3 regions of the Desulfovibrio sp. X2 genome follow, and region 3 is predicted to be linked to each of the others. Evidence: predicted binding sites of a transcription regulator. Region 3 holds the regulator's gene; each other region holds the start of a gene.

Region 1 (10,296 bases), on a different contig from region 3:
GACATCATGATCGGGCCGGGCAAGCCCATCGACACCACCAAGTATTTCGTCATCTGCTCCAACGTCATCGGCGGCTGCATGGGCTCCTCGGGCCCGGCCTCGCCGCGCCCCGGCTCGGACGAGTTCTGGGGCATGGACTTCCCGGTGGTGACCATCGGCGACATGGTCTGCGCCCAGAAGCTTTTGCTCGACCACCTCGGCGTCACGCGGCTGCTCTCCGTGGTCGGCGGCTCGGTGGGCGGCATGCAGGTCCTCGAATGGTCCGTGCGCTTCCCGGAGATGGTGGCCTCGGCCGTGCCCCTGGCCACGACCACGGAGCACTCGGCCCTGGCCATCGCCTTCAACGAGGTGGCCCGCCAGGCCATCATGGCCGATCCCGACTGGCAGAACGGCGCCTACTACGGCGGCGCCTTCCCGGACTACGGCCTGGCCGTGGCGCGCATGATCGGCCACGTGACCTATCTTTCGGACGCGGCCATGCGCCGCAAGTTCGGCCGCAACCTCCAGGACCGCTGCGAGCTGAGCTACTCCTTCGCGCCCGAGGTCCCCGAGTTCCAGGTCGAGAGCTACCTGCGCCACCAGGGGAAGAAGTTCGTGGAGCGCTTCGACGCCAACTCCTTCCTCTACCTGACCAAGGCGGCGGACTACTTCAGCCTGGGCCGCGGCTGGGGCGAGGGCTCGCTGGTCACGGCCTTCTCGCGCGCCAAATGCCGCTATCTCGTGGCCTCCTTCACCTCGGACTGGCTCTATCCGACCTACCAGTCCAAGGCCATGGTCCAGGCCATGAAGAAGAACGGGCTCGAGGTCAGCTTCTGCGAGGTGGCCGCGGACCTGGGCCACGACGCCTTCCTGCTGCCGAGCCCGAGGCTCAACGAGTTCCTGACGGGCTTTCTTGCGAGCACGCTGGCCCGCGTGCGGGGAGGGACCGGTGCGCTTTGACCTTAGCGTCATCGCGAGCTGGGTCGAGCCCGGCGCGCGGGTGCTGGACCTGGGCTGCGGCACGGGCACGCTGCTCGAGCACCTGGTGCGCGAGCGCGGCGTGCGCGGCACGGGCGTGGAGCGCGACGAGGAGAAGGCCTCGGCGGCCATCGCCAAGGGGCTCTCCGTGATCCACGGCGACATCTTCGAGGAGATCGAGGACTACCCGGACAGGAGCTTCGACTACGTCATCCTCTCCCAGACCCTGCAGCAGGTCTACGAGCCCGCCCGGCTCATCGGCGAGATGCTGCGCGTGGGGCGGCGGGGCATCGTCAGCTTCCCCAACTTCGCGGTCTGGTACAACCGGCTCATGTTCCTCCTGCTCGGCCGCGCCCCGGTCTCGCGCGAGCTGCCCTTCGAGTGGTACGACACGCCCAACATCCGGGTCATCCCCATCAAGGATTTTCGCCGCTTCTGCCGCAAGAAGGGCTTCTTCGTGGACCGGGAGCTGACCATCACCACCCACCACCACGAGGAGACCGGCCGCGTGGTCACCTTCCTGCCCAACCTGCGCGCCTCCTACGGCGTGTACATGCTGGCCCGGGCCTGAGGCCCGCGTCCCCGGCGCCCGGCCGACCGGGGGAGCACGCCATGCCGCACGCACCCGGGCAGACCGCACCGCAGCCGCCCACGCCGGGCAGGCTCCCGGACGGGGAGGGCGCGGCCACCGGCCGCCTGCTGCTCCTCTGTCTGGCGGTCTTCGTCTGCTATCTCACGGTGGGCGTGCCCCTGCCGGTCATCCCGCTCTTCGTGCGCCACAGCTTGGGCTTCGGCGACATCCTGGTCGGCGTGGCCGTGGGCTGCCAGTTCTTCGCCACGGTCGGCACGCGCAAGTACGCGGGCGCGGTCTCGGACCGCGCGGGGCCGCACGTGGCCCTGCGCAAGGGGCTGCTCTTCTGCGCCGCGGCCGGGGCCTTCTACCTGGCCGCTGCCCTGGCCCCGGTCCATCCCGTGGCGAAGCTCGGCGTGCTGCTGCTCGGACGCCTCTGCCTCGGCGTGGGCGAGAGCCTCGTGCTCACGGGCATGGTCACCTGGGGGCTCGGCCTGTGCGCGCCGCAGAGCGCGGGCCGGGTCTTCGCCTGGGCCGGGGTGGCCGTGTACGGCGCCCTGGCCGCGGGCGCGCCCGTGGGCATGGCGCTCTTCCGTTCCCTGGGCTTCGCGGGCACGGCCCTGGCCATCACCGCGCTGCCCCTGGCGAGCCTCCTGCTCTGCCGCTCCATTCCCCCCGTCGCCCCGGTTGCCGGGCGGCGCTGGCCGTTCCTGCGCATCGTCGGCTTCATCTGGCGGCCGGGCGTGGCGCTCGGGCTGCAGGGCGTGGGCTTCGCGGGCATCGGGGCCTTCGTCTCGCTCTATTTCGGGAGCATGGGCTGGGCCCGGGCCGGGCTCGCGCTCACGGCCTTCGGCCTGTCCTTCGTCTGCGCGCGGCTCCTCTTCGGCCACCTGCCGGACCGCCTGGGCGGGCCGCGCGTGGCCCTGGCCTCCTTCGTCGTGGAGTGCGCGGGCCAGTTCCTGCTCTTCGCCGCGCCCGGCGAGCCCGTGGCCCTGCTCGGCGCCGCGCTCACGGGCTTCGGCTGCTCGCTCGTCTATCCCTCGCTCGGGCTCGAGGCCGTGCGCCTGACCCCGCCCGAGGCGCGGGGCACGGCCATGGGCGCCTTCGCGGCCTTCCAGGACGTGGCCTACGGCGTGACCGGCCCGGTCACCGGGGCCATCGCCGAGGTCATGGGCTACGGCTCGGTCTTCCTGACCGGCGCGCTCTGCGCCGTGGCGGGCTTCCTGATGGTCCTGCCCATGCTGCGCCGCGCGCGGGCCTGACCGCCGCGCGCCGTGGCGGGTCACGGACAAAAAAAGGCCGACGCAGGAAACCCGCCGTCGGCTTCACTTCGTTCCCCAGGGCGCTCAAAAAGCGCCGGATGCAAGGCGCAAGAAAAGTGCAAGCCCTCGCGTATTTCACATACGCGAGGGCTTGAACTTTTCACGGCAACGCAGCAGATGGCGCTTTTTCAGCGCCCTGGGACCAGGGCTTCCTTGAGGCAGCGGCCCAGCCGCTTGATGCCCTCGGCGATGCGCTCGGGCGTGGAGTTGGAGAAGTTCAGGCGGAAGCCGTTGTCCGTGCCGTCCACGTAGAAGGGCTTGCCCGGCACGAAGGCCACGTTGCAGGCGATGGCCTTGTCGAAGACAGCCACCGAGGAGACGTCAGCGGGCAGCTCGCACCACAGGAACATGCCGCCTTCGGGCGAGCTGGCCTGCACCTCCGCCGGGAAGTGCTCGCGGATGGCGTCCACCATGCAGTCGCGCCGCGCCTTGTACTCGCGGCGGATGACCTCGATGTGCGCGTCCAGGTCGTTGTCCGCGAGGAAGCGGGCCAGGATGCGCTGGGTCAGGGTGGAGGTGTGCAGGTCCGAGGCCTGCTTGGCCGTGACCAGATGGTGCATGAGCCCGGGCTTGGCCGCGACCCAGCCCAGGCGCAGGCCGGGCGAGGCGATCTTGGAGAAGGAGCCCATGAGCACGGCGCGCTCGTCGTCCAGGTAGGCGCGCACGGGCGGCATGTCCTGGCCCATGAAGCGCAGCTCGCCGTAGGGGTTGTCCTCGAGGAACACGGCGTGGTTGGCGGCCAGGAGGCGCGCCGTCTCCTGGCGCGTGGTCAGGTCCCAGGCGGTGCTGGCCGGGTTCTGGAAGGTGGGCACGGCGTAGAAGAGCCGCGCGCCCTCCTCCAGGCGCAGGGCGAGCTGCTCCAGGTCCGGGCCCGAGGGGGTCAGGTCCACGGTGCTGAAGTTGACGCCGAAGAGCGAGAAGCACTGGATGGCCCCGAGATAGCCGGGCCGCTCGATGAGCACGGTGTCGCCCTCGTCGAGCAGGACCTTGGCCACGAGGTCGAGCCCCTGCTGCGAGCCGGTGGTGACGAGGATCTCGTCGGCCGGGATGTCCAGGCCCCACTTGGTTTTGTAGCGGTCCGAGATGAACTGCCGCAGCGGCAGGAAGCCTTCGGTGGTGGAGTACTGCAGGGCCTGCGGCCCCTCCTCGGCGAGAACGGCCGCGGCCGCGTCGGAGAAGCCCGCGACCGGGAAGTGGTCCGGGCTCGGCAGACCGCCGGCGAAGGAGATGATCTCCGGACGCTGGGTGACCTTCAGGATCTCGCGGATGTAGGACCGATGAACGTTGGCCATGCGGCGGGAAAGACGCATGATTCGCTGCCTCCTGCGCTTTTAGGTGCACAAAACTCTGCACCCGGGCCGGGGGAAAGGCAACACAAGTATTGTCACCATGACGCCTTTGCTGGCGCGGTTTTCGGGGCGCGGTGCAGGGCCCGGCCAAAGGGGCGAGGCGGATGGTCAGCGGCGCGTCAGGCCGTACTTCTTGAGCTTGTACTGCAGCGTGCGGCGGCTGATGCCCAGGGCCTCGGCCGTCTTCTCGCGGTGGCCGCCGTGCGCCGCCAGGGCGCGGGCGATGGCCTCTCGCTCGGCGTCGTCCAGCGAGGGGTGGGCGGCGGGGGCGGAGACGTCGTCCACCTCTCCGGCCGCAGTGCCCGCCATGCTGCCCGCCGTGGGGCCGGGAACGGCGCCGGGAGCCGCGCCGAGGGGGGATGCTCCGCCAGGGAATGCCCCTTCCGGGGCTGACCCGCCCCAGGCGCGCACCAGCTGCGGGGGCAGGAGGTCGGGCGTCAGGGTGTCGGAGCGGGCCAGGATCAGGGCGCGCTCGAGCACGTTCTCGAGCTCGCGCACGTTGCCCGGCCAGCTCCAGGCGCGCAGGGCGTCCAGGAAGGAGGGGGACGGGTCGCGCACCTGCTTGCGGTTCTTCTCGCCCAGCTTGCGCAGCAGGTGGGCGGCGAGCAGGGGGATGTCCTCGGCGCGCTCGCGCAGGGGGGGAATGGTGATCTCGAGCACGGCCAGGCGGTAGTAGAGGTCCTCGCGGAAGCGCCCGGCCTCGGCCTCGGCCTTGAGGTCGCGGTTGGTGGCCGCCAGGATGCGCACGTCCACGGCCACGCCGCGCACGCCGCCCAGCGGCTCGACCACGCGCTCCTGCAGGGCGCGCAGGAGCTTGGCCTGCAGCGGCAGGGGAAGCTCGCCCACCTCGTCCAGGAAGAGCGTGCCGCCCTCGGCCAGCTGGAAGCGGCCGGGCTTGTCGCGCACCGCGCCGGTGAAGGCGCCGCGCACGTAGCCGAAGAGTTCGGATTCCAGCAGGTCGCCGGGCAGGGCCGCGCAGTTGACCTTGACCAGCGGCCCCTTGGCGCGGTGGCTGGCCGCGTGCAGCAGCTCGGCCACCAGCTCCTTGCCCGTGCCGGATTCGCCCAGGATGAGCACCGTGGCCTCGGAGGGGCCGACCTGGGCGATGACCTGGCGCAGCCGCTCCATGCCCGGTGCCTGGCCGATGAGCTCGGGGCCGCGCGCGAGCCCGGCGCGCAGGGCGGCGTTCTCGCGCAACAGCCGCGCGTACTCGAAGGCCTTGTCGAGCACCGCGGCCAGCTCCTCGTTGTCCGCGGGCTTGGTCAGATAGTCGTAGGCCCCGTGCTTCATGGCCTCCACGGCCGCGCCCACGGAGCCGAAGGCGGTCAGCATGATCACCGGCAGCCCGGGCCATTCGACCGTGATCTCGTGCAGCACGGTCGAGCCGTCCATGTCCGGCATGCGCATGTCCAGGAGCACCACGTCCGGCTCGGACTCGGCGAGCCGGGCGAGCCCCTCGCGGCCGCCCGAGGCCTCGTCGACCTGCCAGCCGCGGTCCTCGAGCACCGCGCGCAGCATCATGCGGTGGCTCGGCTCGTCGTCGATGACCAGCACGCTGCGCGTCTCAGACATGGGGGGCCTCCTTGAGCAGGCAGTGGACCGTGGTGCCCCTGCCCGGCGCGCTGTCCAGCTCGACGCTGCCGCCCCAGGACTCCACGATGCCCTGCACGATGGACAGGCCGAGACCGGTGCCGCCGGCCCGCGTGGTGAAGAACGGTTCCAGCGCCCTCTCGCGCTGCTCCTCGTCCATGCCGGAGCCGTTGTCCGAAACGCTCAGGCGGACCATGCCGCCCTCGGCCTGGGCCGCGCTGACGCTCACGAGGCCGCCGTTCCCGGACTCGGGGCCGCCCTGCGCCTCGCCCTGGGGCAGCGCGGCCAGGGCGTTCAGCAGAAGGTTCAGGAGGATCTGCTTCAGCCCGTCCGCATCGCCGAGCACGGCCTGGCCGTCGAGCGCGAGGTCGAGGCGCGCGCCGCGCTCCTCGAGGTCGAACTTGAGCAGCCGCGCCACGTCCTCGGTGACGGGCCGCACGGCCACGGCCTCCAGGGCCTGGGCGCGGGGGCGGGCGAGGTAGAGCAGGTCGGTGATGACCTTGTTCAGCCGGTCGGCCTCGCGCACCATGGTCGCGGCGTAGTCCTCGTCCGGCTTGGTGCCTGCCAGCCGCTTGGTGAAGAACTGGGCGAAGCCGCGCAGGCTCGAGAGGGGGTTGCGCACCTCGTGGGCCACGGCCGCGGCCATGCGGCCCACGGCCGCCAGCTTCTCGGCCTGGCGCAGCCGCTCCTCCAGGGCCAGGGCCTCGGTGCGGTCGCGCAGGAGCACGATCCGTCCCTGCCCCTCGCCGAGCGAGCGCATGATGATCTCGAGCCTGTGGCCCGCGGCCTCCGCCGCCAGCACGCCGTCTCCCGGCACCGCGGCGGGCAGGACTTCGGCCAGGGGGCGGCCGACCAGGGCGTCGGCGGTGCCCGTCCCGTCGCCGGGAGCTCCCTCGCCCTGCGCCTCGCCGGCGAGGAGCCTGCCCGCGGCCGCGTTGACCGCGCTCACGCGGCCCTCGGCGTCCACGGAGAGCAGGCCGTCGGGCATGGTGTCCAGGAGGCGGGAGTTGAAGCGCTCGAGCACGGCCAGCTGGTGGCCGGTCTCGCGCCGCCTGGCGTAGGCGTTGGCCAGGTAGAGGAAGAGCGTCGCGGCGCAGAGGATGAAGCCGGTCTGGTACATGGCCGCGCGCATGTCCTCGGCGTAGATCTTCAGGTATTCGTCGACGCCCAGGCCGAGCACCAGGTACGAGGCGCCGCCCGGGCCCTGGGCGGGCAGCTCGCAGGAGGTCTCGCCCGGGGAGTCGCAGAGCGCGGCCAGGGGCGGAGCGGCGTGGTCGAGCAGGAAGAAGACGCGCTTGCCGTCGGCCTCGATGAAGCCGTGCCAGGTGCGTCCCTGGCGCATGGCCTCCAGCGCCTTTGGCGGCAGTTCGGGCAGCGGGCCCGAGGCCGGGTCCTTGAACGAGGCGAGGTAGCGGCCGTCCGGCCCCACCAGGGCCAGATAGCGCACGTCGCTGCCCTGCACGGTCTCGCGGAAGAGCTCGCCCGCCAGGGAGCCGAAGCCCCGGCCCCGGCCCGGACCGCGGCCGCGCGCTCCGGGTTGCTCCGCCTGGGGACCGTTCTGCGGCGCGGGGACCTCGCCGGGCTCGAAGGCATGACGGTCCATGCCGCCGCCCATCATTCCCTGCCCCATCATGCCGCCGCCCATCATGCCTTGCCCCATGCCCCGGCCCATGAGCGGGCGCAGGCGGTGCATGAGCTGCGCCTCCACGCCGCGGGCCACCACGCCCGCGGTCAGGGTCAGGTGGCGGTCGAGCAGGTCCCGCTGGCGCAGGACGCCTGCCCAGGCCATGTAGATCAGGCTCGCGGTGACGACCACGACGCCCAGCACGGTCATGAAGGTGACGCTCTTGGTCGCGGGCTGCGTGGTGATGTCCATGCGGGGCTACCTAGCGCGATTTCGCGGCTCTTGGCTAGAGAGGGGGCCCCCGGAGGGGGCCGGACCCGGCGTTGTGGTCGCCGGGTCCGGCAGGGTGTGTGGCATCAGGAGTGGAGTCGAGGCGTAAGGCAGTGAACGTTGTCGTCCGGTCGGGTGTTACCAGCCGCGGCCGGGGCAGCCGTAGCCGTAGCCGTTGTCGTAGCCGGGACCCATCATGCCGGGGCCCATGCCGTGGCCGTGGCCGTAGCCGCCCATCATGCCGGGGCCCATGCCGTAGCCGGGACCCATGCCGTAGCCGCCGCCGGAACCGGGGCCGACGTCGATGCCCGCGGCGTCGAGCTTGTCGCGGAAGCTCTCACGCTCCTGGTGCATCTTCACGCGCAGGTCCTTCATCTCGCCCACGAGGGCCGGGATGCGCTTGCTGTCCGTGCCGCGCAGGGAGTCCAGCTCGGTCTGCTTGGCCCAGTAGTCCTGGCCCAGGTTGAACATCTTTTCCTGGTGCTCCTTCATGAGCTTGTCGAAAGTCTGCTGCTGCTCGGGGGACAGGGCGGTGTAGGCGCCGGAGCCGTAGCCGTAGCCCGGGCCGCGGGCGAAGGCAGAGGCGCCGACGAGGCCGACCAGCAGGGCGGTGACGGCGAGGATGGTCAATGTACGCTTCATGATGATGCCTCCTATCGGTTGCATGTGCGTTCGTTAGTGCCTTTTCTTAGGCATGACTCGTGCCAAACGTGAATATTCAACGATTGCTGCGTACTGGAGTTTTGTCGGAGGGATTTGCAGGCCGTTTTTGTGCAAGCAGATGCACAAGATGTCTGCACGTCCTTGCACATCCTTCTGCACATGAAGCGGCCGGGCTGCACTTTTCGCGCGTTCCCGGCGGGGAACGGCAGGCGCGGCCGGGCGCGTTGACATCGCCGGGCCGAGGGGCTACCCATCCGCCAGCCCAAGGATGGAGCAGGCCGCTGAAAAAGCGCCATCCGCCGCGCTGCCGCGGAAAGTGCAACCCCCCGCGCATCTTGAGAATGCGCGCCGGACGTGAACTTTCCTCGTGCCGCGCACCCGATGTGTTTCGAGCGGCCTGCGGAAATGGGATCGATCGTCATTCAGAGAGGTTCGCCATGCGCGAGAAGGTGGAGGCCGCACTGGCCAAGGTCCGGCCGTTTCTGCAGAACGACGGCGGAGACATCGAGCTGGTCGGCGTGACGCCCGAGGGCGTGGTCCAGGTGCGCCTTACCGGCGCCTGCAAGGGCTGCCCCATGTCCCAGAAGACTCTCAAGAACGCCGTGGAGAAGATGGTGCTCAAGGAAGTGCCGGAAGTCACGCGCGTCGAGGCCGTCTGAGGCGGCGGAGGCCCCGGAGACGTCCGGGCCCCGTGGTTCTTTCCAGTTTTTTTCCTTAAGGACGCACCATGAGCATCGTCACCAGATTCGCGCCGAGCCCCACCGGCTATCTCCACGTGGGCGGCGCGCGCACCGCGATCTTTTCCTGGCTCCTGGCCCGCCACGAGGGCGGCAGGTTCCTTTTGCGCATCGAGGACACGGACCGCGAGCGCTCCACGCCCGAGGCCACCCGGGCCATCCTGGACGGCATGTCCTGGCTCGGCCTCGAGTGGGACGGCGAGATCTGCTACCAGTCGAGCCGCGAGGAACGGCACAACGCCGCCGTGGACCGGCTCCTGGCCGAAGGCAAGGCCTACTGGTGCGAGTGCACGCCCGACGAGGTCGAGGCCATGCGCGAGCGCGCCCGGGCCGAGGGCAGGAAGCCCAAGTACGACGGCCGCTGCCGCGAGCGCGGCCTCGGCCCCGGGCCCGGCCGCGTGGTGCGCCTGAAGGCCCCGCTCGACGGCGCCACCTCCTACGAGGACATGGTCAAGGGCTACATCAGCATCGCCAACGAGGAGATGGACGACCTGATCCTCCGGCGCTCGGACGGCTCGCCGACCTACAACCTGGCCGTGGTCGTGGACGACGCCGAGATGGGCGTGACCCACGTCCTGCGCGGCGAGGACCACGTCTCCAACACCCCGCGCCAGATCCTCATCTACAAGGCGCTGGGGCTGCCCGTGCCGCGCTTCGGCCACGTGCCCATGATCCTCGGCCCGGACAAGAAGAAGCTCTCCAAGCGCCACGGCGCCACCTCGGTCTTCGAGTACCACCACCAGGGCATCCTGCCCGAGGCCATGGTCAACTACCTGGCCCGGCTCGGCTGGTCCTCGGGCGACCAGGAGATCTTCTCGCGCGAGGAGCTGGTGAAGCTCTTCACCGTGGACAACCTGGGCACCTCGGCCGCGGTCTTCGACATGGACAAGCTTTTGTGGCTGAACGCCCACTACATCAAGGAGTCGAGCCCCGAGCGGCTGGCCGACCTGCTGCCCCCGTTCTACGAGGCGCAGGGCATGGCCGCGCCCGAGCGCGACTACCTCCTGAAGGTCGTGCCGCACTATCAGCCGCGGGCCAAGACCCTGGTCGAGTTCGTGGAGAACTCCGCCTTCTTCTTCACGCCCGACGAGGCCCTGGCCTACGACCAGGCCGCGGCGGCCAAGTTCCTGACCCCGGAGGCCAAGGAGCACGTGAGGGCCATCCGCGACATCCTGAAGGACCTTCCGGACTTCGAGGAGGCCACCGTGGAGGC
Region 2 (10,296 bases), on a different contig from region 3:
GGATCCCGCTGCAGCACGGCCTCGAAGACGGGCATTGCCTGGTCCGGCTTGCCGGCGCGCTGGAACATCTCGCCCTTGGTGATGAGCACCTCGAGGTTGTCCGGAGAGACCCCGGCGGCCTGGTCGAGGACCTTGGCCGCGCCGTCGATGTCGCCCTGGGCCTCCTTGATGCTCGCCAGCGGCAGATAGGAGCCGGGCTGGTTGGGGCTCATGCTGATGAGCTTCTCCGCGGCCAGCTCGGCCTTGGTGAAGTCCCGCGCCGAGGCCCAGGCCCTGATCTTGGCCAAGGTGCCGGCCCAGGGATTGACGTTCTCGAGCTGGCTGTAGAGCGCCATGGCCTTGTTCGTCTCGCCCTTGGCCATCAGGATGCCCGCCTTGGTCTGCACCAGGTTCAGGTCGTCCGGATGCTTGGTCATGCCCTCGTCGAGCACGGCCATGACTTTGTCGTCCTGCTTCATCTTCTGGTAGTAGCGCGCCAGGATGATATAGGCGCGCGGGTCGCCGGTGGCCTTGGCCTTCTCCAGGTCGGCCAGCACCTCGGCCTGCTTGCCCTGAATGTCGAGCACCGCGGCCTGCCCGATGAGGGCGGCGACGTTGTTCGGATCCTGCGCCAGGGCCTGGTCGTACTCGGCCACGGCCTGGTCGGGCTTGTTGCGCGCCAGCCTGTAGGCGGCGGCGTTGAAGTAGGTCTTCAGGAAGCCGGGGTCGGCCTGCTTGGCCTTGGCGATGTAGTCGTCGCAGGCCGCGAAGTCGCGCTTCTCGACCGCGTCGCGGGCCAGGGCGTTGTAGATCACGGCGTCGGTCTTCGTGCCGGTGAGCCCATCGGACAGGACCTTCTTGGCCTCGGCATCGCGCCCGGTGCGCTGGTAGAGGGCATGCAGCGCCAGCCTGGCGTCGATGGCCGGAGGACCGGCCTCGAGCGCATTCTTCAGATCCTGCTCGCCTTCGGGCTTGCCCATGGCCAGGCGCAGGAGGCCCTTCTTGAGCAGCAGCCCATAGTGCTTCGGCGCGAGAGACGACGCCTTGTCGTATCCGGCCAGGGCCTCATCGGCCTTGCCCTGCATGAGCAGGGCGTCGGCCTGCATGGCGTAGCCGCCCGGGTCCTGGGGGTTCAGGCGTTGCACGGCCTGGGCCTGGGCCAGGGCCTCGGGCGCGCGGCGCTGGCGCAGGAAGATATCGCCCAGAACCATGTGCGCGGGCAGGAAGGAAGGATTGTAGTCGACCACCGTCTGCAACTGGCTCACCGCCAGCTCCAGGCTGCCGGTCTGGTAGTAGCACAGGCCGAGCAGGTAGTAGCTCTCGAGGTCGGGCTGCAGCTGGATGGCCCTCTGGAAGGGCAGGATGGCGTCGTGGTAGTTCTTCTCCTTGTACAGGAGCAGGCCGCGCAGCTTGTAGCCCTCGGCCTTGTTCGGGTAGTCCTTGAGCATGGAGTCGGCCATGGCCTTGACCTTCTCGAGCTCGCCCTTGTCGACGAGGAGAGCGCCCGCCTTGTAGCGTGCCAGGAGATCGTTCGGGTAGAGGCCCGCGATCTTCGTGTAGGTGGCCAGCATCCCCTCGTTGTCGTGGTCGACGGCCTGCAGCTGCGCCAGGGCGTGCAGCGCGGGGTGGTCCTTGGGATCCTTCTTCAGGATGGAGTCCACCTCGGCGCGCGCGGCGGCGAAGTCCTGCATGTCCATGAGCGTCCGAACCAGGCCGAGCTGGGCCGAGATGCGGCCGGGCTCGAGGGCCAGGGACTGCTCCAGGTACTTCCTGGACTGCGCGAAGTCGCGGCGCAGCGCCGCTGAAAAGGCGAGCTGCTCGTAGACCGCCGCGTCCTTGGGATTGTCGGCCTGATACTTCTCGAGGAGCGGGACCGCCTTGTCCGGCTTGTTCTGCAGGTTGGCGATGCGTCCGAGCTCGAGGTTCACCCGCTTGTCATAGGGGTTCAGGAGCAGGACCTTCTGGAACTCCCGCTCGGCCTGGTCGAGCTTCTTCGTCTCGATGTAGGCGAGCCCCAGGTTGAACCTGGCGTCCACGTAGTTGGGGTCTTTCTCGAGGGCGTTCTTGTAATGGATGATGGCGCCGTTGTAGTTCCCTTCCTTGAAGAGGGACTCGCCCTTCGCGTTCAGGGATTCCTTGGTGTTGCTCTGGCAGCCGAGGAGCAGGAGCGCCAGTAGGCAGGACAGGATGATGGCGAGCTTCTTTTGCAAGTATTCCCCCCGGTGCCGGCTCCCGGATCGGACCCTATTTCCGTTCCGGGAGGTTTCATGCTGCGCCGGGCCGTCGCTTCCGGCCCATCGCCTTGTCGTTGTGTTCGTCGAGTCCGTCTTTCCCGGTTCCGCCGAGGGAAGGAGGCAGAGCCATCCGCCGTCCCGCCTCGCCTTTTTCGTCCTTCCGGCTTCGTTCCGGAGGCCTTGTCGCGAAACCCGGCGCCTGAAGACGCCGTATGGATCATCCCTCCTTGAGCGAAGACTGTGCCACTCCGGGAAAATAGCTGAATATTCGTTTGATTATGGCATGTTGTATTGAAATCGAGGACCGGGACGGAGCCAGAAAACCCCGTCCGCGCATCCGGTTTTTTCGGACAGGTCCGGGATAGGCATACTCCGCGAAAAATCCTGACCGTCGCGGCGAATTGCAAAAAACGGATTTGATTTCAGGCGATTGAGCGTATAAACGCATACAGGGACAGCGAAGCGGCTTCGAGAAGGCGCCGCCGGGAGGCCGGTTTCGGGCCGTTTCGGCCGAGTTCGCGGCTTGCACGGTTCTTGTAAGTCCGGGTCCGCCATCCGCTCAACACACGAACGCAAGGGGAACACATCGACATGGACAAGATTCGGACGGCCGTGCAGCGCAAATTTCCCGACCGCCCCGGACGGTGGCTGGTGACCGGCGCGGCCGGCTTCATCGGCTCGAACCTCGTCGAGGGGCTGCTCAAGCTGGATCAGGAAGTGGTCGGCCTGGACAACTTCTCCACCGGACACCAGGAGAACCTGGACGAGGTGCAGGGCCTGGTGGAGCCCGGGCAGTGGGCGCGCTTCAATATGATACGCGGCGACATCCGCGAGCCCGGGGACTGCGCCGCCGCGCTCGAGGGCGTGGACTGCGTGCTGCACCAGGCCGCGCTCGGCAGCGTGCCGCGCTCCATCGAGGACCCGGCCATGACCAACGCGAACAACGTGGACGGCTTCCTGAACATGCTCGTGGCCTCGCGCGAGGCCGGGGTGAAGAGCTTCGTCTACGCGGCCTCGAGCTCGACCTACGGCGACCATCCGGGCCTGCCCAAGGTCGAGGACAAGATCGGCAGCCCGCTCTCCCCCTACGCCGTGACCAAGCTGGTCAACGAGCTCTACGCCGACGTCTTCGGCAAGTGCTACGGCTTTCTGAGCGTCGGCCTTCGCTACTTCAACATCTTCGGCCCCCGCCAGGATCCGGAGGGCGCCTACGCCGCGGTCATCCCGCGCTGGTTCGCGGCGCTGCTCTCCGGCACCCAGCCCATGATCTTCGGCGACGGCCTGACCAGCCGCGACTTCTGCTTCGTGGACAACGCGGTGCAGGCCAACATCATGGCCGCCTGCTGCGAGGCGCCCGAGGCCAGGGGACAGGTCTACAACGTGGCCTTCGGTGAACGCACCTCGCTCAACGAGCTCTTCGTCATGATCCGCGACCTCGTGGGCAAGGTCAGGCCCGAGGCGCTGTCCGTGGACGCCGAATACCGCTCCGAACGCCCGGGCGACGTGCGCCACTCCCTGGCGGACATCGGCAAGGCCCGCTCGCTGCTCGGCTACGAGCCCGTCTACTCGGTGCGCGACGGCCTGCACATGGCGGCGGAGTGGTACATCCGCTCGCTCGGCTAAGGCCGCGCCCAAGCAGGGCCGCGCTTCGCTGACGGAACTTGACGCAACCCGACCCGATCCGACCTGTTTTGCCCGGTTTTGCCGGGTTTCAAGCCGCCCCGGCCCCGCCTGGGCGGCTTCGTTTTGCCACCAAGCGACTCTCCGCTCCCCTCTCCCTGCCCCTCAGAAAACACGGTTTCTCTCTCCATCCATTCGATATGACTTGAATTGCCCTTTACAGAAATCGGCCGATGAATCCCCAGGATCTGTCGCATCCCCTTACACGGTTGCCACCGACAATCAAAAAAAGCGTACGATTAAAGACTGATAGAAAAGGGAACACCACCTGCACAAGAAAGCGCGACAGGCAGCCTGAACACACCCGTCACTTTCTTTTGAGGAGGAAAACCATGAACCGCATCATCAAGCTTCTGCCTTTCAGCATCGCGGCCCTGCTGCTCCTGGCCGGGAGCGCGTTCGCCTACCCCATACTCGGCAGCGGGACCAACCTGATCGAGTTCAAGGCGTGGGAGAACGTGACCAACCTGGCCGAAGACAACACCATCCAGGTCGGCACCATCTTCTACGGCGTCGCCCGGGCCCAGGCCATCTCCAACGAGGGCACGGTGGTCTGGAACTCAGACGACGTGGGCCCGACCTACGACACCCTGACCGCCTACTTCGTCTATGAAGTGGTCGGCATCGACACCGCCACCAACACCCTCATCTTCGGCGTGTCCTCCTACGATCCCAACGGCGTCCTCTCCGCGGCGGACCTGGCCGCGGGCGTGGTCCTGCAGTGGTACGCCGACGACGGCACCACCCTCGACCTGTCCAGCGTGGTCGACGGCGTCAGCACCGCCACGGACGGCACCCTGTGGGCCTCCATGTCCATCACGGACGGTTACTGGTGGAGCAACGCCTCCATCGACCCGACCGGCCTCGAGGGCTTCATCGGCACCTCCTACTTCGGCATCAACCTGGTGGACGGCGCGCTCACGGGCCTCGTGGACGTCAACGATCCCATCGAGACCCTCTACGACCTGGACGTGAGCATGTACGGACAGGCCAAGATCTACACCAACTCCGACGAGTTCCCCTCGGTCTGGGCCTACGTGGCCGACGACCCCGCGGTCATCGCCACGCCCGAGCCCGTCAGCCTGATCCTTCTGGGCGCAGGCATGCTCGGCCTGGCCTGCACCCGCGGCCGCCGCATGCCCTCGGCCGCCTAGAGCCCGAAAAAGACGACCAGGCGTTCCCCCCTATACGAGAGGGGAGGAGAGAGAAATCTCTCCTCCCCTCTTTGTTTTCGCGCTGTTCCCGACTTCCGTCCGGCCCACGCCCGCGCCCGGCAACGGCCGCCTCGCGTCCCCCGCTGCCGCCTCCGAAACATCCAGCCCTTGTGCCCGACCTCGCCCCCAGGCCGCATCCCGGGCCCTTTCAGGGGAAGGCGCGGGGGCTTGGGAGTCCCCCGATCCGGCTCCTCTCCCGGCAGCGCCGCGGGCGCCCGGGAAGGAAAGCGGGGACCGCCCTCCGTACACTCGAGGCGCACGGAGGGCGGACGGCATGAAGATCCGTCCGACCGCCCCGCAAGACCGGCAAAGTGTTCGGAGCTTTTTACAGACCTTTCAGAATTTCTTACAGCTGCCCCTTGAAAAAGCCCTCCTCGATTCAAAATAACACATGATTACAAAACTTTACAAAATGGCACGCCACCTGCACATGGAAGGGAGAACGGCAACTGGTCCCCACCCTTTCATTGAGGAGGAATAGTATGAACCGCCTTATCAAGCTTCTTCCCATCAGCGTCATGGCTCTTCTGCTCCTGGCGAGCAGCGCCTTCGCTCTCCCGATCTTCGGCCCCGGGTACAACTTCATCAGCTTCAACGACTACGAGAACCGCATTCCCAACACCCCCGGCTCGAACCAGATCAGCGCCGGCGACATCTTCTACGGCGTCGCCACGTTCACCAACGTGGATTGGGCCTCGACCAGCAACACCAGCCAGGACTGGGTCCCCACCCTGAACTCGCAGTACGTCCAGGCGTACTTCTACACAGAGGTGGAGTCCGTGACCCCGACCTCCGGCGGTAACGGCCACATCGTCTTCAAGACCCCGACCGCGGCCGATCCCAACGGCGTGTTCACCGCGGCCGACCTCGCCAGCGGCGTGGTCCTGAAGTGGTTCGAGTCCAGCACGCCCATCGACTTCTCCAGCACGCTGGCCAACAACATCGCCTCCTCCGTCGACGGCGACCTGCTGATGTCCCTGTCCATCCAGAAGGGCTACTGGTACAGCGATGCCCTGGTGACCGTGCCCACCGCCCCCAACACCTTCCTCGGCACCTCCTTCTACGGTCTGAACCTGGTCGGCGGCTCCATGACCGACCTTTCCCTGATCAACGACCCGCTGGAGAGCCTCGAGAACCTCGACGTGAACTTCTACGGCCAGGCCAAGATCTTCACGAGCGATCCGTCCAACAACACCGGCAAGCTCTGGCAGTTCTACAGCTCCGACCCCGCGGTCATCGCCACTCCGGAACCCGTCAGCCTGATCCTCATGGGCGCCGGTCTCCTGGGCATCGGTGGTCTCCGCCGCCGCCAGAACAAGGCCGCCTAACGAAGATCCCAGAGTTCCCCCCCCTATAAGGAGGAGGGAGGAGAGAGAGATCTCTCCTCCCTCCTCTCTTTTCATGCGCTTCAGGAAATGCAGCAGAAGGGGAGAGTGCCCCCTTGAGGCGTGCGCAGACGACAAAGGCCCGGCCGCTTGCGCGGGCCGGGCCTCGTCCGTTCGGGTGCCGTTCGGGTGCCGTTCGGGCGGCTAGCCCAGGAAGGCGTCCGGATCCTTGCGGAAGGTGCCGAAGCGCACGGGCTTGCCGTAGCCCACGCGAAAGAGCATGACCTGCCCCTCGCGGCCGAAGTCCGCGGCCGGGAACAGGGCGTCGTACTCGCTCCAGAGCTCGGAGAGCAACGCCTGGTGGGGTGCGGAAAAGGCCTCGGGCCCTTCGAGGTCCCAGCGCAGGCGGAAGAGGGTCACGGCGGTCATGGGCTGCATGGCGAGCCCCACGCGCGTGAGGCGCAGCCAGCAGCGCTCGAGCGCCCGCCCGCCCGCCGCGAAGTCCCGCGCCGCGAGCCCGGGGGCCGTGAGCAGGCAGCAGGCGCCGCTGTGCAGGATGCCCTTTCTGGCGTGCGCGGCCACCACCTTGCCCATGCCGAGCGCGTTGGCCGCGCGCATGACCGGCCAGGGTCGGGTCAGGCGCAGGAACATCTCGCCCGCGGCCCCGCCGTAGAGGTTCTTCAGCGGCAGGCCGTCGCGCGTCTGCTCCGCCTCCTCGCGGGAGAAGCGCACCATCTTCACGAAGTGCTCGTGCAGTCCGCGGTGCTCGGTCCTGATCCTGTCGGCCTTGAAGACCACGTCGGCCAGCCGGGTGAGCGCGTCCTTGCCCTCCACGAAGTGCAGGCGGCAACCGGGCACGGACTCCACCTCGCGCGCGAGCCGGGCGCGGATGCCCGGGGAAAGGGGCCTGGCGGAGAAGTCCATGCGGTTGGTGCAGCGCGACCACACGGCCGGGGCCAGGAAATCCTCCCGCCCGCCGTCCGAAAACCGGACCACGGCCACGCCGCCGTCGGCCTCCGGCTCGGGCAGCACCTCCACCGAGGCAGCGAGCCCCAGGTCCGGCGCGGCCACGGCCATGTTCTCGGCCGCCGCGCCGCAAGCGATGAGCGTGGCGATCTGGCGCACGTTGAAGAACGAGGTGTCTGCCTCGGCCGCCATGCGCACGCGCATTCCGCCCGGGACGGGCGTGAAGCGCCAGGGCTGGACGTTGTCGCCCGACGGCGCGGCCGCGCCCGCTGCCGCGAGATAGCGCACGCCCGCGGGGGAGAGGTCCGCCGCCGTGAAGGGCCCCTTGGGCGTGTCGGGCGCCTCGTGGCCGATGCGCTTGCGCCTGGCCAGGAGGAGCTTGCCCGCCAGGGCCAGCTTGAGGCGCTGCAGGGGGTTCCTGTTGCCGCCGCGAAGCCGCCCCTTGCACAGCTGCCCCCGGTAGGCGTCGTACTGCAGGTAGCCGGGCGTGGGGCGAAGCCCGGGACGGCCGAGCACGATGCGCGCCGCCTCCATGCTCGCGGCCGCGGCGCAGAGCTGGCAGGCGATGTAGGACGAGGGCCCGGCCCGGCCCTTGAGGTCGACCTTGGTCGAGTCCACGTAGCGGAAATGGACCCCGCGCGGGGAGAGCCCCATGGCGAAGCGCAGGTAGCACTGCTCCATGGGCAGGCCGTCCTGCACGTCGAAGTACTCGTCGAAGGACATGGAGTCCGGCGTGAAGACGAGCAGCGCGGTGCTGAAGCCGAGCGGTCCCGCGGTGATCACGGGCACGCCGAGCTCCCGGGCGCGCATGAACAGGCGGCGGCGGATGTCGAACTCGAAGAAGTCCAGGCTGTCCACGACCACGTCCGCGTCCGCCAGGAAGGCGTCCAGGTTGGCCTCGGTCACGCCTTCGGGGAAAGGCTCGATCTCCACGAAGGGGTTGATCGAGGCCGCGGTCTCGGACATGACCTCGAGCTTCGGGCGGCCGCGCGTGGCCACCGAGGCCCCGAACTGGCGATTGATGTTGACCAGCTCGAAGGAGTCCGGGTCCGCCAGACGGAACCTGCGGAAGCCGCAGCGCACGAGAGAGATGAGGTGCAGCCCCCCCACGCCGCCGAGGCCGGGGATGACCACCCGGGCCTCGGAGATGCGGTCCTGCTCCTCGATGGAGTAGAGTCCCAGGTTGCGGGCGAAGGCCTCGTCCTGGAATCGGGTCGGATCGTCGATCCCTATTTCATGGAGCTTTTTCGCGTAATCGTGGATCGTCATGCGGGCATCCGCGCATGGCCGGTGCTCATGGGTCCCCCTCAGTGGATGAACGACGGGACGTACAGGGCCTTGTTGTACTTCTTCTCGATGTAGTCGATCTGCCGATTGTTCAACTTATCGAGCACATCGGGCTTGTGCAAGAGAAGATAGCGCGCGGCGTCGTAGTCCAGGAGCTGGTTGCGCTCCACGTCCAGGGAGGAGATGTCCGGATCCACGGCGCTGTAGTTCATCTTCAGGAAGAATGAGTACAGGTCGGTCTCGAAATCCGCGTCTCCGTAGACCGATTTCAGCCGCTCCTGGTACTCGTCGAAGTTCACCCGCATGGCCACGGCGGGCGCGCCGACGGATTCGTAGAACTTCTCCTCGCCCAGGATCTCGCAAAGCATGATATCGCTGTAGAAGCGCACATGCTTCGGGTTGACCATGAGGCAGAGGTCGCTGGCGCCGGTGAAGATGGCGTAATTGATGATGGTCTTGTACAGGTACATGACCACGTTCCTGCCCCGCTTGCTGCGCTCCGTGGCCAGCGAGCCGATCTCCACGACCTTCCTTCCCTGCTCGCGCAACCCGTCCAGTTCCTGCTTGAAAAGCGAATCCATGGGCAGCCCGAAGAGCTCGGTGTCCGGGGTGTAGGAGATGGTGGAGATGACGTCCAGATAGGACTTGAAGATGAAGACGCAGGTCTTGGGCAGGAAGTTGTATACGCTGTAGAGCAGACCGTCCGGATGCGGCGCCTGTATGTACCCCTGTTCCATGTACTCCGCATAGATGAGCCTGAAGGACTGCAGAAGCTCGTCCAGCGTCTCGGCTATCTTGATGCTCGGCCTGTCCAGGTCGTCGAGCTTCGCCGCGGTCAGGGCCGAGCGTCTGATACGGATGGTTCGTCTGCGTTCGATTGATCGTTCCAGCATGGCGTTCCCCTTCCCTTAGGAAAATACGATGAGCGGAGCGGAGGGTGCTTCGTGCCCGGCCGCCGATGGTCGGCGCAGCGAGGTGGGCTCCGTCCGTCCTTTTCGGAAACTACTCTGCCGTTGAAGCGAGAAATGTGCCATCCTTGACCTGTTTATGGTGAAAATCTGTCGTCCGGGAAAATTGGATTATGCTTCCGGGACTTAGAGCAATCGGACTCCCGCGTAGATGATGCCCGCGACCATTCCGACGTTGAGGGCGAGGATCCAGCGGGTGCCCGTCTTGTGGATTTTGTACAGGGAGACGGCGATGGACAGGACGGCCACCAGGACCACGACCCCCCATCCCATGGGCAGGCCGCACCACTCCAGGAAGCGCTTGCAGACCCAGACCTTCAGGTAGCCGAGAAGCAGGCCGTGGGCGAACGACACGGCTCCGAGCCTGCTGAGCGCCTCGTCCACGGTCTGCGTGAGCTGGCTCAGGGCCATGGCGGCCACCACAAACAAGGCCTCGGTCATCTTCGCCCCCCGCCGTTCGTTTCGTCGCGTCCCTTCGCGCCCCCTGCACGGCTGGCGTGCAAGGTACGGTCCATTTTTCCTGGATCATGGAAGGATGGCGGATTATCTGGCACGGCCTTTGCTCAATTTGAACGGGATTCCAAGGAGGGGATTATGAAAAAATGCTTCTACGCTCTCGCGGTTCTGGCAGCGGTGCTCCTGG
Region 3 (10,296 bases):
CCGCTCCGAGATGGAGCTCGACGCCGACATCAAGCGCAAGATCGCGCTCTTCTGCAACGTGGACTCCGACGCCGTGTTCTCCGCCGTGGACGTGGACAACATCTACAAGGTGCCGCTCAAGTTCTACACCGAGGGCGTTGACCAGAAGATCGCCATCATGCTGCGGCTGCCCGCCAAGAACGCCGACCTGACCGCCTGGGAGACCCTGACCCACAAGCTCGACAACCCGCGCGGCGAGGTCACCATCGCCATCGTGGGCAAGTACGTGGACCTGAAGGAGGCCTACAAGAGCCTGCACGAGGCCCTCATCCACGGCGGCGTGGCCAACGACGTCAAGGTCAACCTGAAGTACGTCAACTCCGAGGAAGTCACCCCGGCCAACGTCAAGAAGGCGCTCGCCGGATGCGACGGCGTGCTCGTGCCCGGCGGCTTCGGCTCCCGCGGCATCCCGGGCAAGATCGAGGCCATCCGCCACGCCCGCGAGAACAAGGTTCCCTTCTTCGGCATCTGCCTGGGCATGCAGTGCGCCTGCATCGAGGCGGGGCGCAACGTGCTCGGCGTCGAGAAGGCCGACTCCGAGGAGTTCGACCCCCTGACCCAGGAGCCGATCATCTACCTGATGACCGAGTGGTTCGACTTCCGCAGCCAGTGCGTGGAGAAGCGCGACAAGAACTCCGACCTCGGCGGCACCATGCGCCTGGGCAGCTACCCCTGCGTGGTCGTGAAGGGCACCAAGGCCTTCGAGGCCTACGCCGAGGAGTCCATCCACGAGCGCCATCGCCACCGCTACGAGTTCAACCAGAAGTATCTGCCCGACATGGAGAAGCACGGCTACGTCTTCTCCGGCATGTCGCCCAACGGCGAGCTGGCCGAGATCGTCGAGCTGAAGGACCATCCCTGGTTCCTGGGCTGCCAGTTCCATCCCGAGTTCAAGTCCCGGCCCATGCGCCCCCATCCGCTCTTCCGGGAGTTCATCAAGGCCGCCAAGACCTGCAAGAAGGGCCGCAAGTAGGCGGCAGACGGGACGTTGCGCATGACCACGACCAGGCTGCCCACTCCGGACGAGCTCTACGCCGGGAGCCGCGAGGCGCCCTTCGTCATCGCGGGTCCCTGTGTCCTGGAGAGCCGCTCCCTGGTGCTCGAGGCCTCGGCCGCCGTGGCCGAGGCCGCCGCGCGCCTGGGGCTGCGCGTGATCTTCAAGAGCTCCTTCGACAAGGCCAACCGCACCTCGGTGAAGAGCTACCGCGGGCCCGGCATGAAGCAGGGCCTCGAGTGGCTGGCCGAGGCGCGCGAGACCTCGGGGCTTCCCGTGATCACGGACATCCACCTCCCCGAGCAGGCCGCGCCGGTGGCCGAGGTCGCGGACGTGCTCCAGATTCCGGCCTTCCTCTGCCGTCAGACCGACCTGCTCGTGGCCGCCGCGGCCACCGGCAAGGTGGTCAACGTCAAGAAGGGCCAGTTCCTGGCGCCCTGGGACATGCGAAACGCCGTGGGCAAGCTGCGCGAGGCCGGTACCGAGCGCATCTGGCTCACCGAGCGCGGCGCGAGCTTCGGGTACAACAACCTCGTGGTGGATTTCCGCTCCATCCCGATCATGAAGGCCTTCGGCCACCCGGTGGTCTTCGACGCCACCCACTCCGTGCAGCTGCCGGGCGGGCAGGGGCAGTGCTCCGGCGGCCAGCGCGAGCACGTGCCTACGCTGGCCCGGGCTGCCGTGGCCGCGGGGGCCGGCGGCGTCTTCCTGGAGGTTCATCCGAACCCGGACAAGGCCCTGTGCGACGGCCCCAACTCCTGGCCCCTGGACAAACTCCTTCCCCTGCTTACTGATCTTCTTGCCATCTGGAGGCTCCCGAGTGCCATCTCCTGAGGAACGCGCCCGCAAGGTGCGCTTGATGGTTCTGGACGTGGACGGAGTGCTCACGGATGCCGGAATCTACTACGATGCTGAGGGCAGGATACTGAAACGCTTCAACGTCCAGGACGGCCTGGGCATCAAGCTGGCCCAGCGCGAGGGGCTCACCTTCGCCGTGATCACGGGGCTCGACCAGCCGGCCGTGGCGGCCAGGGTGCGCGAGCTCGGCATCACCGACTATTCCGGAGGGCATCTGGAAAAGATGCCGTTCCTCACCGAGCTCGTCGAGCGCAAGGGACTGACCTTCGATGAGGTCGCCTATCTCGGCGACGACTGGATCGACGCCAAGCCGCTTCGCGCCGTCGGCATGCCCATGGCCGTGGCCAACGCCCAGCCCGAGATCAAGACCCTCGCGGCCTGGATCTCCGAAAAGCCCGGCGGCCAAGGGGCCGTGCGCGAGGCCATCTCCTTCATTCTCCGAGCCCAGGGCAAATACGAGGAGATGTGGCGGGCCTGGAGCGAGTGATGGGACGCAAGCTGTCCATCGCGCTTCTCGCTCTGGCCGTCCTGGTGGGCGCCGGTCTGTGGGGCTGGTCTTTCTTCCGCACCGAGATCGACATGGCCCGCGAGGTCGCCCGCCAGCTCCCCAAGGACGTCAACATCGACGTCTCCGCGAAGGGCGTCACCCTCTCCCAGGGCGAGGCCGGGGAGCTCCTGTGGGACCTCACCGCGGACAGCGCCGCCTACAAGAGCGGCAAGGGGACAGTGGTCCTGACCAATCCGGTGATCACCTACCACGCCGCGGACGGCGGCACGGTCCGCATCGAGGCCCCGCAAGGCGAGGTGGACCAGACGAACAACACCATGGTCTTGACGCCGAAGGTCAAGGCCGTTTACGGGCAGGTCGTCGTCACCGGCGACCGTCTCGACTATCAGGGCAAGACCAGACGCATCCTGATCAGCGGCGACGTCGTGGTGCAGAAGGAAGACATGGTCATGACCGGGCCCAAGCTCGAGATCGACCTCACCAACAGGGATATCATCGCCTCGGAGGGCGTGCGGGTCGTGATCGCCCGCAAATCCCCGGCCGCCAAACCGGCCCCGGAGTCCAAGAAATGACGCGTATGCGCCTCGTGCTCTTCATGCTGGCGGCTCTCGTCGCCGCCGTGCCTGCGCCCCTCGCCTCGGCGCAGGGCAACGCCGTCCCCTCGTCCCTGCGGGGCGAGCAGGGCAAGGACATCCCCACGCACATAACGGCCGACAGGCTGACCTACAGCCAGGACCGGGACAGCGTGGTCTTCGAGGGCCACGTGCACGTGACCCGCGGCGAGATGCAGCTCTGGTCCGACCGCCTGACGGCCTACCTCGAGCCCAGCGAGCCCGAGCCCGCCAAGGGCAAGCAGGCGGTCGAGCCCCCGGCCGCGCCGCAGTCCCCCCTGGGCGGGAAAAAGGACGCCAAGATCAAGAGCGTGGTCGCCGTGGGCAACGTGCGCATGCAGCAGCAAGGCAGGCAAGGCTTCTGCGGCAAGGCCACCTTCCACGTGGAGGAGGGGCTTCTGGTCATGGAGGACAACCCCGTGATCCTGGACGGACGCAACAAGGTCACCGGCGAGGTCATCAAATTCTACACGCAGACCAACCGCAGCGAGGTCCTAGGCGGCAAGAAGCAGGTGGAGGCCACCTTCTTCACCAAGCAGGAATCCCTGAGTCCCACCGCCAAGCCGTCCGGAGACTCCAAGGCGCCCGATGCCGCGAAGCCCGCCGACGGCGCCGCGCCGGAGAAGCAGTAGCCCATGGTCAGCAGGCTCGAAGCGCGGGGATTGCGCAAGCAGTACGGCCAGCGGGAAGTGGTCAAGGGCGTTGATCTCGGCCTGGACCAGAACGAGGTCTTCGGCATTCTTGGGCCCAACGGCGCAGGCAAGACGACGACCTTCTACATGCTGCTCGGGGTCATCAAGCCGACCGAGGGGAAGGTCTTTCTGGACGACACGGAGCTGACGCACTGGCCGCTGCACCTGCGCGCCCGCGCCGGATTGTCCTACCTGCCGCAGGAGAGCTCCATCTTCAAGAAGCTCACCGTGCGCCAGAACATGGAGATCATCCTCGAGCACACCGGACTCTCGCGCAAGGAGCAGCGCGCGCGCTGCGACGCGCTCCTCGAGGAACTCGGCATCACGAGGCTCGAGAACTCCCGCGCCGTGCACCTCTCCGGCGGCGAGCGACGCAGGCTCGAGATCGCGCGGGCGCTCATCAGGAGCCCCAAGTTCATCCTCCTCGACGAGCCCTTCGCGGGCATCGACCCTCTGGCCGTGGACGACATCAAGGAGATCATCCGGGGGCTCAAGGACAAGGGCATCGGCATCCTCATCTCCGACCACAACGTGCGCGAGACCCTGTCCATCTGCGATCGCGCCTCCATCGTCTTCGAGGGCACGATCATCCTGACCGGCACTCCGCAAGAGATCGCGGCCAACCCGCGAGCGCGGAAGGTGTACCTCGGTGAGGAATTCTGCCTCTGATGGAATTTTCGTGCCAATGCCTCAGAAAAGCTCGCCGTTCAAGACTTGATCCGTTGCAACACCTTGCCGAGTGTGGCATATTTCCAGCACGGGATGTATCGGCCCCATGAATGTTTGGGGCGGTATTTCTGGCGCGTTTCCGCATGGGGTGGAAACGGGTCATTCCCTGGCCGGACTTTTGCCACTGCGCGGTAGTGCCCTCGGGCTCCGCGCGAGCTAGGACGCATGGCGCTCGAACTCAGACAGCAGCTCAAGCTTTCGCAACAGCTGGTGATGACCCCCCAGCTGCAGCAGGCCATCAAGCTCTTGCAGCTCTCCCGGCTCGAGCTGATGGAGACCGTGCAGCAGGAGTTGCTGGAAAATCCGTTTCTCGAGGAAGGCTTCGAGGAAGCGGAGAGCGAGCGCGAGTCCCCTGAGAACGCCCAGCCTGCGGAGGCCGAGGGCGTCGTCCACGAGATGCCCTCCGACGAGAAGAGTCTGCAGCGCGAAGCGGACTGGGACAACTACCTGGGCGACTTCGCCAGCGCCTCCCGCCAGTCCCAGATGCGCGAGCACGAGGCCCTCGACGAGGGGCTCTCCTTCGAAGCCCGCCTCACGGCCAAGCCGTCCCTCGATGGGCATCTGGCCTGGCAGACCCGCCTCTCGAATTTCACCGAAGAGGAGAAGGAGATCGCCGAGAACATCATCGGCAACCTCAACTCCTCCGGCTATCTTTCCTCCACGGTCGACGAGATCGCCCACGTCACCGGGAGCACTCCGGAGGCGGTGGAGTCGGTGCTCCTGCGCGTGCAGCGCTTCGACCCGGTGGGCGTGGCCGCCAGGGACCCGCGCGAATGCCTGCTGGTCCAGCTCGACGTCTACGGCTACGACGATCCGATCCTGCTCTCCCTGGTTTCCGACCATCTGGAGGACCTGGAGAAGAAGCGCTACAAGCCGCTTGCCCGCAAATTCAAGATCTCCCTGGAGGAACTCCGGGAATACCTGGACATCATCCAGACGCTCGATCCCATGCCCGGCTCGAGCTTCGGCTCGGGCGAGCCCATGTACGTCTCTCCGGACGCGTACGTGTACAAGTTCGACGACAACTTCGTCATCGTGCTCAACGAGGACGGGCTGCCCAGGCTGCAGCTCAACTCCCTGTACATGGACAGCCTGCAGGGCGGGAAGGGCAAGGACAAGGACTACTTCCAGGAGAAGGTGCGCTCGGCCGTGTGGCTGATGAAGAGCCTCTATCAGCGCCAGCGCACGCTCTACAAGGTCATCGAGAGCATCGTCCGCTTTCAGCGGGACTTCTTCGAAGAAGGCGTGACCCACCTGCGTCCCTTGATCCTCAAGGACGTGGCCGACGACATCGGGATGCACGAATCCACCGTCAGCCGCATCACGACCAACAAGTACGTGGCCACGCCGCACGGCATCTTCGAGCTCAAGTTCTTCTTCAACTCCGCCCTGAGCCTGGACGACGGAAGCGAGGTCGGCTCGGAGAGCGTCAAGGCGCTCATCAAGCAGCTCATCGGCGAGGAAGACGCGAAGCAGCCCCTGTCCGACGAACGGATCGTGGACATCCTGAAGGACAAGCTGCAGGTCAACATCGCGCGCCGCACGGTGGCCAAGTACCGCACGGCGCTCAACATTCCCTCGTCGAGCAAGCGCAAGCAGATTTTCTAAAGCCCCCGAACAAGGAGCGAGCATATGAACATTGCCTTCAACTTCAAGAACTTCGATCCTTCCGACCACCTCAAGGACTATGCGGAGAAGCGCTTCGAGAAGCTTGAGAAATATCTTGCCAACCACGATGCCGCCGAGGTTCAGGTGAACCTCTCGGTGGAGAAGATCCGCCAGATGGTCGAAGTCATCGTCTCCGACGACAACCTGCACCTTTCGGCCAACGAGTCCGCGGACGACATGTACTCGGCCATCGATCTCGTCGTGGACAAGATCGTGGCCCAGATGAAGCGCATCCGCGAGAAGCAGAAGAGCAAGCGTGCGGCCAAGACCGCGGACAAGTCCGTGCGTCACGAGGTCTTCAGCTTCGTGGGCGAGGGCGAGGACAAATCCAAGAGCATCGTGGCCACCGACAGCTTCAGCCCGAAGCCCATGGACATCGAGGAGGCCGCCATGCAGCTCGAGACCCTGGACTACGAGTTCCTGGTCTTCCGCAACGCTGAGACCGAGCGGGTGAACGTTGTCTACCGGCGCAGGGACGGCAACTTCGGCATCATCGATCCCGGCCTCTAGGCGACACGGCGAACGGCATGAAACTCGGTGATTATCTGAACCCCGGGCTTGTGCTGCCCGACCTCTCGGCGAGGAGCAAGGAAGCTGTCCTCGCCGAGATGGTCGAGCCCCTGGCACGCACGCATCCGGACATCGATCGGGAACGCGCCGTCAGCGTCCTTCTGGAGCGCGAACGGCTCGGGACCACGGGAATCGGGGACGGCATCGCCATCCCCCACGGCAAGATCGAAGGGCTCTCCGACATCGTCCTCGTGGCGGCGCGCTGCTGCGAGGGCATCGACTTCGATGCCCTCGACCACAGGCCCTGCCAGATCTTTTTTCTCGTCCTTGCGCCGGAAGAGGCGGCCGGGCAGCACCTGCGCGTCCTTGCCCACATCTCGCGCCTGCTCAAGGATTCTGAATTCAAGAAGGCCTTCCTGTCCGCTTCGGACAAGGAAAGCTTGCTTGCGCTGCTGCAGGGCGTCTAGGGAGCATCTCGTCGTGCGGACGGGCCTCGGGCCGAGCCGCCCGGGAATACGGCCCGGGAATACGAACAAGGGAAGAATGGCACCGCGCGCCGACCATGGTGCAGCGCGCAGCGCAGGAGGCTTCTGATGCACGCGGAGCCGGCTTTCGCCATCGTCGTCCTGACCGGTCTTTCCGGGGCCGGGAAGAGCACGGCGTTGCGCGTCTTCGAAGACATGGGCTTCTTCTGCGTGGACGGCCTCCCTGCCGCGATGCTGCCCAAGCTGGCCTCCCTCTACAAGGGGCAGGCCGACCGCCGCACCAAAGGCCTCGCCCTGGGGCTGGACATACGCCAGCACGACTTTCTGAAGGACTGGGAAGAGGCGCTTGCCGAGCTCGCCGCGGAAAACGTCGGCGTGCAGGTGATCTTCCTGGAAGCCGACCAGCAGGAGCTGCTCAGGCGCTACCACGAGACGCGGCGTCCCCATCCTCTGGAATCCGAGGACCTGGGGCTCGAGCGTGCCCTGGAGGAGGAACGCAAACTTCTCGAGCCTTTGCGCGCCTCCGCGGGCCTGGTGATTGACACCACCCAGTATTCCATCCATGATCTGAGACGGACGCTCCAGGGGAAATGGGCCTTTCTGAACGAGGGGCCGCGCGGCTTGCGCATCCACATCATCTCCTTCGGCTTCAAGTACGCGGCGCCCAAGGAAGCGGACCTGATGTTCGACCTCCGCTTCCTGCCGAATCCGTATTTCGACGCCGAACTCAAGCCCCTCACCGGCAAGGATCCCGAAGTGGCCGCCTACGTCCTGGACAACCCCACGGGGCGCGAGTTCCTGCAGCGTTTCCTCGGCTTCATGGACTATCTGGTGCCGCTCTATTCGCGCGAGGGACGTTTCAGGCTGACCATCGCCATCGGCTGCACGGGCGGGCATCACCGTTCGGTGGCCGTGGCGGAGCGGTTGTTCAAGGAACTGAAGGCAAAGAACTACGCGGTGACCCTCGAGCACCGTCACATCGATCGGGCCTGAGCGCCCCGGGAACGGGTCAACATGGCGGACAGCGCGACGAACAAGATCACCGGCATACTGCTGGTGACCCATGCCGACTACGGAAAGGCGCTCATCGATGCGGCCAAGTTCATCGTCGGAGACCAGCCGCGCCTTGCGAGCATCGGCGTGGACGCCAGTTCGGACGTGGGCGCCACGGTCGGCGCGATCAAGGAGTGCATCAAGGAGCTGGACGGCGGCAACGGCGTTCTCATCCTCACCGACATGTTCGGCGGCACCCCCACCAACCTCTCCCTGTCCCTGCTCACCGCCGGCAAGGTGGAGGTCATCACCGGCGTAAACCTGCCCATGCTCATCAAGGTCCTGCAGCACCGCGGCCAGACGCCGCAGGAGATGGCCGGGCTGGCCAAGAACGCAGGCGTGCAGGGCATCGTCGTGGCCGGCGAGGTGCTGCGCAAAAAGATCGCCGCGAGCTGAAGATGTTCTGGGTGCGTATCGATAACCGTCTCGTGCATGGCCAGATCATCGAGGCCTGGCTCCCCTTCACCGGAGCGGAGACCCTGGTCGTGGCCAACGATGAACTCGCCGAGGACGGCCTGCGCCAGGAGATCATGGCCTTGGCCATCCCCGAGGACATCTCGCTCCATTTCGCGCGGGTGCAGGCGCTGCCCGATCTGGTGGCGAGCCTTTCCGGCAGCAGCAGCGCGCCCGACGTGATGGTCCTCTTCGCCACCTGCATCGACGCCCGCAGGGCCTATGAGGCGGGGCTGCACTTTTCGAGCATCAACATCGGCAACCTCCATTACTCTCCCGGCAAGAAGCAGATCTGCGCGCACGTGGCCGTGAGCAGCGAGGACGAAAGCTGTCTCGGGTTCTTCTCGGCCGAACACGTGGCCCTCGACTACCGCTGCGTGCCCAACGACCCCGTACAGGTGAAGAAACGGTGGTGATCGCCATGTATTCCGAGATTCCCTGGTATCTCGTCACGGCTTTTTTTTTGTCCTTTTCTCGTTCTTCCGCTTCGGCCTGAACACGGGCTTCCTTGAGCGGCCGCTGGTCATCGGGCTGCTCTGGGCCGCCATCTCGGGTCACGCCAAGACCTCGCTCGGCGTCGCCGTCTTCTTCGAGCTGCTCTGGATAGACCTCTTTCCCGCAGGGACCTTCATCCCGCCCCATCTCGTGGCTTCGACCTGCGCCGCGCTCGGCCTGGCCTCGGCCTTCGGCCTGCACGCGCCGCAGGACGCGCTGCTCTGCATCATCGTGGCCATGCCGCTCGGCCCCCTCGGGGCGAAGCTGGAGCAGCTCCTGCGCTCCTGGCAGAACCGCCACTACAACTCCCTGGTGCACGACGCCCGCCACCTCGGCGAGGGCTTCGCGCCCGAGCGGATCGTCTACCGCGCCCTGGCGGAGATGGCGATTGGCTCCCTCGCCTGCTTCGGCCTGGCCCTGGCCGCGCTCTACGCCGTCATGCCCGCGCTCCTTCCCATGTGGCGCGACGTGACCTCGCCGTTCGACATCGGCTGGGTGCACATGTGGCTGGCGGCGAGCCTCGGCGGCATCCTGGCCGTGCGCTGGAAGCGCGCCTACGGCCTGCTGGCCGCCGCCACCGCGCTCCTGGCCATGAGCGGCGTCTTCGGCACTTCCTCGTTCTAGCCGCGATTGATTGTTTCCCCCGGCGGAGCTACAAGATTGCAATGGAGCCGCCATCCGGCGGCTTTTCCCAAGCCGGGAGACGTCATGGGCAAGGAGTTCGAGGACTACGCGGACGCATTGCGCGACGAGGTGACGGCCGAGATGGCCGAAACCTTCTTCGGCGCGCGACGCGAGCTCGAAGACTCGATCGCCCATTGGCAGGAGCTGGCAGGAAAGCTCCGCGGAAGGCTCGAGCTCCTTGCAGGGCGCGCGGCCGGGCTTCAGGCCGTTCTCTTCGGCGCGGACGGCGCCCGGGGCTTCTACCAAACGCTCGGCGTCGACGCCGAAGTCTTTCTGCAGCTGGCCGGGCGGCTCGAGGAGCCGGACGCAAGCGGGATTCTGGCCGATCTGCGGGTTCCCTTTGCCTGGACGCGCTTCGGGCGCTACCTGGGACTCGTCGAGGACGCCTACGCGCTCCTGCTCGCCGGGATCGAGGACTATCGGCACGGCACCTGGTACGACGATCCCAAGCGTCCGGGCCGCAAGGCCCTCACGCCCAACTATGCCATGCTCGCCCAGGAGGCGGAGCGCATCAACG

What was found. Region 3 encodes sigma-54, which starts transcription at its own class of promoters, with help from an activator protein. Its sites were predicted from a motif close to CTGGCACGGNNNNTGCTT; they were not measured.
Region 1: the regulator sigma-54 is predicted to act here: its motif matches at 8,374-8,391, upstream of DSX2_RS00760 (Spy/CpxP family protein refolding chaperone).
Region 2: the regulator sigma-54 is predicted to act here: its motif matches at 5,520-5,537, upstream of DSX2_RS16925 (PEP-CTERM sorting domain-containing protein).

The regions. Positions count from the first base shown of each region.
Region 1 is NZ_ATHV01000001.1:158,677-168,972, forward strand. Features, by position in the region: gene DSX2_RS00730 (homoserine O-acetyltransferase) at 1-939, shown strand, start outside; gene metW (methionine biosynthesis protein MetW) at 929-1,528, shown strand; gene DSX2_RS00740 (arabinose transporter) at 1,570-2,790, shown strand; gene DSX2_RS00745 (PLP-dependent aminotransferase family protein) at 2,979-4,160, opposite strand; gene DSX2_RS00750 (sigma-54 dependent transcriptional regulator) at 4,308-5,771, opposite strand; gene DSX2_RS00755 (nitrogen regulation protein NR(II)) at 5,764-7,665, opposite strand; gene DSX2_RS00760 (Spy/CpxP family protein refolding chaperone) at 7,822-8,325, opposite strand; gene DSX2_RS00765 (NifU family protein) at 8,784-9,005, shown strand; gene gltX (glutamate--tRNA ligase) at 9,074-10,296, shown strand, end outside.
Region 2 is NZ_ATHV01000065.1:298,857-309,152, forward strand. Features, by position in the region: gene prsT (XrtA/PEP-CTERM system TPR-repeat protein PrsT) at 1-2,189, opposite strand, end outside; gene DSX2_RS16915 (SDR family oxidoreductase) at 2,805-3,836, shown strand; gene DSX2_RS18665 (PEP-CTERM sorting domain-containing protein) at 4,226-5,047, shown strand; gene DSX2_RS16925 (PEP-CTERM sorting domain-containing protein) at 5,590-6,435, shown strand; gene DSX2_RS16930 (ThiF family adenylyltransferase) at 6,637-8,667, opposite strand; gene DSX2_RS16935 (hypothetical protein) at 8,706-9,578, opposite strand; gene DSX2_RS16940 (hypothetical protein) at 9,780-10,094, opposite strand; gene DSX2_RS16945 (PEP-CTERM sorting domain-containing protein) at 10,248-10,296, shown strand, end outside.
Region 3 is NZ_ATHV01000022.1:20,319-30,614, forward strand. Features, by position in the region: gene DSX2_RS08550 (CTP synthase) at 1-1,012, shown strand, start outside; gene kdsA (3-deoxy-8-phosphooctulonate synthase) at 1,034-1,867, shown strand; gene DSX2_RS08560 (HAD family hydrolase) at 1,893-2,378, shown strand; gene lptC (LPS export ABC transporter periplasmic protein LptC) at 2,378-2,971, shown strand; gene DSX2_RS08570 (LptA/OstA family protein) at 2,968-3,642, shown strand; gene lptB (LPS export ABC transporter ATP-binding protein) at 3,646-4,371, shown strand; gene rpoN (RNA polymerase factor sigma-54) at 4,597-6,039, shown strand; gene raiA (ribosome-associated translation inhibitor RaiA) at 6,064-6,609, shown strand; gene DSX2_RS08590 (PTS sugar transporter subunit IIA) at 6,627-7,076, shown strand; gene rapZ (RNase adapter RapZ) at 7,203-8,087, shown strand; gene DSX2_RS08600 (PTS sugar transporter subunit IIA) at 8,109-8,543, shown strand; gene DSX2_RS08605 (PTS sugar transporter subunit IIB) at 8,546-9,016, shown strand; gene DSX2_RS08610 (PTS sugar transporter subunit IIC) at 9,039-9,719, shown strand; gene DSX2_RS08615 (hypothetical protein) at 9,804-10,296, shown strand, end outside.